Regions from separate parts of the Lysinibacillus sp. 2017 genome, predicted to be linked through region 2. Evidence: riboswitches for the same ligand, from Rfam matches in the RefSeq annotation. Region 2 holds a riboswitch; the other holds the start of a gene.
What was found. A riboswitch is a leader RNA that binds a small molecule or an ion and turns the genes downstream of it on or off. The one in region 2 is predicted to bind glycine.
Positions count from the first base shown of each region.

Region 1: linked by a shared signal. The riboswitch ahead of DCE79_RS09555 (amino acid permease) and the one ahead of gcvT (glycine cleavage system aminomethyltransferase GcvT) in region 2 are both predicted to bind glycine.

Region 1 is NZ_CP029002.1:2,003,820-2,007,244, reverse strand. It holds gene DCE79_RS09565 (methyl-accepting chemotaxis protein) at 1-271, opposite strand, end outside; gene DCE79_RS09560 (dehydrogenase) at 457-1,008, shown strand; glycine riboswitch at 1,246-1,324, shown strand; gene DCE79_RS09555 (amino acid permease) at 1,603-2,940, shown strand; gene DCE79_RS09550 (thiamine pyrophosphate-binding protein) at 3,131-3,425, shown strand, end outside.
Region 2 is NZ_CP029002.1:2,398,266-2,401,690, reverse strand. It holds gene comGF (competence type IV pilus minor pilin ComGF) at 1-391, shown strand, start outside; gene DCE79_RS11660 (hypothetical protein) at 345-557, shown strand; gene DCE79_RS11655 (shikimate kinase) at 593-1,108, shown strand; glycine riboswitch at 1,236-1,329, shown strand; gene gcvT (glycine cleavage system aminomethyltransferase GcvT) at 1,526-2,629, shown strand; gene gcvPA (aminomethyl-transferring glycine dehydrogenase subunit GcvPA) at 2,654-3,425, shown strand, end outside.

The DNA of each region.
Region 1 (3,425 bases), 390 kb from region 2:
CATCGATTTCACTGTGTAATTGTTTCTTTTCTGCATCATCCGTTGACTTCATCAATGCAATGATGATGCTATCAATACGTAAATTAACAGAAATGGCGTTACTTAACCAGTCGTTTGGAATAAATTTTTCTTCATAAATATCTTCAATATTTTTCGTCATATTACGTGTTTGTACGTAAGATAACCCTGCAATTAGTAGCGTAATCATAATACTGATGACTATCAAAAGTATTATTTTTTTACGAACTTTTAAGTTTTTTAGTAATTTCATGAAATTCTCCCCCATATAAAATTAATATAATGTTAAATCTTATAGTATAAAATTAATAATTACTAGCCTAAATACCTATCGCTAAATAGTTTTTATATTTAGAAATTTAGGTCAATTGGATTTCGTGATGTAACTTATTTTGAGCTTGAACGACTAATTATTTAAAGGATGGAAGGGGGATTAAAATGAAAAACGGTTTGTTACGATCCATTATGTTCGTATTCGTATTCGTTTTATTAACTGCATGTACTGAACAAGAACAGCATACAGATCTAGCTCCTAATAAAGCACAGCCTACTGGAGGACATTCTTCAATTGATAATTCGACACAGCAATTAACTATAAAGCATGAATTACTTTTCCAATTAGCGTTTGTCCCACATGAGTTAGGAACAACTATTTCGGTTATTCAAGATGAACAATTGTATGAATCTTGGGCAGAAATTTCCCAATTCGAATCTGTTCCAACTATTGATTTTGAAAAAGAAGAAGTTTTATTTGTTACTACCTATGCAGATGGATGCGGGCGAGTTTTAGAAAATGTAACAAAGGAAGGCAATCAATTAATGGTTCAACTAAATTATCCAGAAGATATCCGAAACAACAAGCAAATCGTCTGTACTGAAATAGCAGTACCGGTTACATTCGTTGTGAAAATGGACAAAACGGGTTTAACGCATGGCACATTAAAGGATGTCTACCATACCTTATTAGAAAATCAATTATTAATTCAATAATTTCACGTTCAATAATTCTTATTTATGCTTGGAATATGTTAAAAAGTTAGTGGAATTGCTACCAATGTTGTATTGCTCTCACTTGCTTACATTGAATTTTCTATAAAAAGTGCTAGTATTAGTTATCAATAATAGTATTAAACGCGTATTATCAGTAGTCGAATAATCTAGACAACTTATAAGCAACAAATTGCATAGATATCAATGTGAAGATCGCTGTGGATCAAACTACAGACGGGAGCAGTTTCTGGAGAGAGCGCGGGCTACGCGTCGCCGAAGGGTTCATAATCTCAGGCAAAAGGACAGAAGAGTAATGAGAGACGTTATTATTCTTTACAAAGGGTCTGTCCGGAAAGTCATTTCGGGACAGACCCTTTGCGACGAGGATGGTGAGAATTTATTCTGACCACCACAGGAGCACCGCCTTAAGCGGATAATTTATACTCAATTAATGAATTGTCTCAAAAGGTATACCTTTTGGGACAATCACTTTTTTATTTCCAGAAAATTTATCGCTAGATCCGCGAAGTCATACTTATTATTTTACGCTGCGAAAAGGCAGTTGTAGAATTACATCTTACGGAGGGAATCGTCTTGGAACAACATGAATTAAAACGCGATCTTAAAAACAGACATGTCCAGCTAATTGCGATTGGCGGAACAATTGGGACAGGGTTATTTTTAGGGTCAGGAAGAGCGGTCTCACTCGCAGGACCATCCATTATATTGGCGTATTTAATCGTCGGGATTGCACTGTTTTTCGTGATGCGTGCATTAGGGGAGTTATTACTATCTAAAGGCGGCTATTCATCATTTACTGAATTCGCCACGGAATACTTAGGTGAGTGGGCAGGTTACATAACAGGCTGGACGTATTGGTTTTGCTGGATTATGACGGCAATGGCAGACATTATTGCAATCGGCATGTATATGCAGTATTGGTTTGATATACCACAGTGGGTACCAGCTATCCTATGTTTAATCGTATTACTGGCACTCAATCTATTAACTGTAAAACTATTTGGAGAACTAGAGTTTTGGTTCGCCTTAATTAAAATAATTACGATTGTTGCATTAATTGTCATCGGCATTGTGTTACTTATCATTGGCTTTGAAACCGATTCAGGAAAAGTAGCCGTTTCAAATCTTTGGGCGCATGGTGGCTTGTTCCCGAACGGGGCATTCGGTTTCTTAATGGCTTTCCAAATGGTTGTCTTTGCCTTTGTTGGAGTCGAATTAATCGGGGTAACGGCATCTGAAACTGCAAACCCCCAAAAAAATATTCCATCTGCAATCAATAAAATTCCATTTCGAATTTTACTGTTTTATGTAGGGGCATTATTCGTTATTTTAACGATTAACCCATGGGATACTTTTAGCGCGGCAAGTTCACCGTTCGTGCAAGTATTTACATTAGTAGGCATTCCCGTTGCGGCGGGCATTATTAACTTCGTTGTTATTACGTCTGCAGCTTCATCAGGGAATAGTGGTTTGTTTTCAACGAGCCGCATGTTATTTAGCTTAGGAAACAATAAACAAGCTCCAAAAGCTTTTGGTAAATTAAATAAACATAGCGTACCACAAAATGGCTTAATTTTATCAGGAGCGATCGTTTCGGCGGGGGCATTACTAAGCTATTTCATGCCAGAAGATGCATTTAGTATCGTTACAACAGTAAGTTCGATTTGCTTTATTTGGGTGTGGAGTATTATTTTAATTTCACATATCATTTATAAAAAACGTCATCCAGAACTCCATGCAACATCGATTTTCAAGGCACCGTTAACACCATTCATTAACTATGTCGTGTTGGCATTCTTCGTCTTTTTACTCGTTGTTATGGCCATTTCTGATTTAACAAGAACTGCGTTAATGTTCACACCGCTATGGTTTATCCTGCTGTTTGTTCTTTATAAAGTTCAAAAAAAATAGTATTAACATCCGAGCTTCCTATTGAAGGCTCGGATTTTTTTGTGATTCTAACATAACAAAAAAGTCAGCTAGATAACTACCAGACCGTGGCGGTACATATCAATGTTTTGATCAAACGGGGACGATTAAGCAATTTGCTAAATGGAGTGAAGCGGTACCTTCGTTTGATCGTATTCCAGAAATGCTGCGAATGGCGTTACGAAAATGCTTTGAAGGGAGACCGGGTGTTGTTCATTTAGATATTCCTGAAAATATTTTGAATACGAAAGTGAATTGTGAGATTGCGTTTTGGGAGCCTTCACAATATCGCATGATGGAATTACCGAAAGCATCTCAATATCAAGTAGAGCGTGCGGCACAGCTATTGAAGACCGCTAATTTCCCAATTATTCATGCAGGTAGTGGCGTACTGCATTCTGGAGCAAAACAAGAGTTAACGGAAGTCGCAGAGAAATTACAAGCGATGGTCACAACAAGTTGGGCAG
Region 2 (3,425 bases):
TATGATTTTTGCCTCAATTAGTGTATTAATGATTATTTGGTTTCGAGATTTGTATAATCTTGAAAAGAAAAAGGATGATGTAAATTGGGAACTCTTCGTTTATGATATAAATCAGTATAATGAACAGTCCATATCAGGGACTTTAACTGACAATGAAACCTTGCAAATGGTATTTTTAACAGACCCCAATGAGCAAGATGACCGAGTGTATAATTTTAAATTATCTGACGCGCATTTGTATAAAAGTTCTAGAAACGGAGGCTATGAAATCATGTTACCATTTGTAGAAAATTGGGATTTAACCGTTGACGGTTCAACTATTTTGATGAAAGTGGTGATGAAAGATGGCTCCATACGAGAAAGAAGAATCGTTAAACCGTATGTACAATAATGAGCGCGGGGTTATCTTTCCACTTGCAATCATTTTACTTTTTATTGTCACAGGAGCTGCCTTACACTATACAAATGCCTACTTAGCTGAATTAAAAATTTATAATTCATTGGAATCTATTTACGTTCGTGCTACGATAAATATACTAAATAGTATAGATAGATGAATCGAGCAACTCGTAATTAGAAGAAGGTGATAGCCATGCGAAAAATATATTTAGTTGGATTTATGGGGAGCGGAAAAAGTGCAATAGGCCGTCGATTAAGTTATTACTTGAAAATGCCCTATTATGATATGGATCATGAAATTGTACGCCAACAAGGAATGTCAATTCCAGAAATTTTCGAGAAATACGGGGAACAGCGATTTCGCGAAATCGAAAAAGAATTTTTACAAAGTTTTCGCGACGAAGCTTGTATCATTTCAACAGGTGGAGGCGTTGCCATGATTGAGGCGAATCGTAAAATCATGCGTCGTACAGGACTCGTATTTTTCTTAGATGCACGTTTCGAAGATATTTATATGCGTATAAGAAACGATAAAAACCGTCCTATTGTTCAAAAATCATCGGAGCAAGAGTTAGAAGAACTATTTAACCACAGACGGAAATTTTATCGGGAAGCAGGGCATATACAAGTATTAACTGCTAATCGCACATTGCGTCAAATTGTTGAATACATTGCATTCCAAGTAAAACGACTAAAAGGCGAATGGTAAATAGTATTATTGTTTTAATGTTCGTGTTTTCGACTAAAATCAAAAAAATATTGCGTTTACATCACATTCAATGTTAGGATATGGCTAAGAGTTATCTTAAAATCTTAGTTCAATATATTTCACGCGGATGATGGTACGGGGAGAGAACGTGAAGTCACGTCGCCGAAGGAGCAAATAGCAAATGCTATGAATCTCTCAGGCAAAAAGACTCGTATTGGACGCAACTCTGGAGAGCGCTGCAAACTTAAATTGTAGCCACCAAAGGGGAAAGCCTAAATTGTGATGGAAATTCAAATTTAGGTGTAACTTTCAGGTGCAAGGACAGAGAATCCCAATTTACGGGATTCGTCTGTCCTTTTTTTTCGCAATGAAAGGTAAGAGCTCTTCAAAATACATACTTTTAAGGAGGACATTGAAATGACAAATGAATTAAAACGTACACCACTTTTCGACGAGTATGCTAAGTATGGTGGGAAAACAATTGATTTTGGTGGCTGGGAGTTACCTGTACAGTTTTCATCTATTAAAGAAGAGCATGATGCAGTTCGCAATCGTGCGGGCCTTTTTGATGTATCGCATATGGGAGAAATCTTCGTCGAAGGTCCTGATGCACTTCCTTTTTTACAAAAAATGTTATCCAATGATATTTCTAAAATCGCAGTTTGCGGTGCACAATATAGCGCACTTTGCTACGAAACAGGCGGTGTTGTAGACGACTTATTAACATATCGTTTAGAAGACAACCGTTATTTACTTTGTGTCAATGCAGCAAATATTGAAAAAGACTTCGCTTGGTTACAGCAACATGTAGAAGGTGAAGTTACATTAACGAACGCTTCTGCTGACTATGCACAAATTGCACTGCAAGGACCATTATCTGAAGAAGTATTACAAACATTAACAGATACAGATCTTTCAACGATTAAATATTTCAAATTCCAAGACAACGTAACAGTCGCTGGTCATAATGTAATTGTTTCTCGCTCTGGTTATACGGGGGAAGACGGTTTTGAAATTTATGGTGCACCAGAAGCTATTAAAGATCTTTGGAACAAAATTTTAGAAGCGGGCAAAGACAAAGGTGTAGTTGCTACTGGACTTGGTGCACGTGATACATTACGCTTTGAAGCTTGCTTACCGTTATATGGTCAAGAATTATCAAAAGATATTTCCCCCCTTGAAGCAGGTATCGGTTTTGCTGTGAAATTAGCAAAAGAGCCACAATTTATTGGTCAACAAGCGCTAATCGAACAAAAAGAAAATGGTCTTCCTCGTAAATCAGTTGGGATTGAAATGATTGATAAAGGTATTCCACGTCACGGTTATAAAGTGTTTAAGGACGGCAAACAAATAGGTGAAGTTACGACGGGTACACAATCGCCGTTAACAAAACGTAATATTGGTTTAGCTTTAATTGACGCAACATTCGCTGAAGTCGGAATTGAAGTAGAAGTTGAAATTCGCAGTAAATTTGCGAAGGCAGTTATTGTGGAAACTCCATTTTATAAACGCAGTAAATAAAACTTTTGAAAAGAGGGTTATGTAATGAAACATCGTTATTTACCAATGACAGAACAAGACGCGCAAGAAATGTTACAAACAATTGGCGTTTCTACAATTGATGAGCTATTCGCGGATATTCCAGAAAAAGTACGCTTCCAAGGTGAGTACAACATTAAGGCAGCAAAATCTGAAGCAGCATTAATGAAAGAATTAGCGCAACTTGCAGCGAAAAATAAAGATACTGCTTGTAACGTATCATTCCTTGGTGCAGGTGTTTACAATCACTACAAACCAGTTGTAGTTGATCATGTCATTTCTCGTTCAGAGTTTTATACAGCGTATACACCTTATCAACCTGAAATTTCTCAAGGCGAATTACAAGCGATTTTTGAGTTTCAAACAATGATTGCTGAACTTACTGGAATGGACCTTGCCAACTCATCTATGTATGATGGCGGTACAGCATTAGCTGAAGCAGGTATGCTAGCTGCAGGGCATACACGTCGAAAAAAATTACTTGTTTCAGGTGCTGTCCACCCAGAATACAAAGATGTTGTGGCAACTTATGCATACGGCCAATCAATTGAAGTTGTAACGGTTCCTACAAAAGATGGAGTAACAGATATTGAAGCACTTAAAGGCTTAGTAGATGATCAAACTGCGGCTGTTATTGTGCAATATCCAAACTTCTTCGGTCAAGTTGAAAACTTACAACCGCTTGCAGATATTGCGCATGATGCGAAAGGATTATTCATCGTTTCTTCTAACCCATTAGCACTTGGCGTATTAACTCCTCCAGGTAAACTTGGCGCAG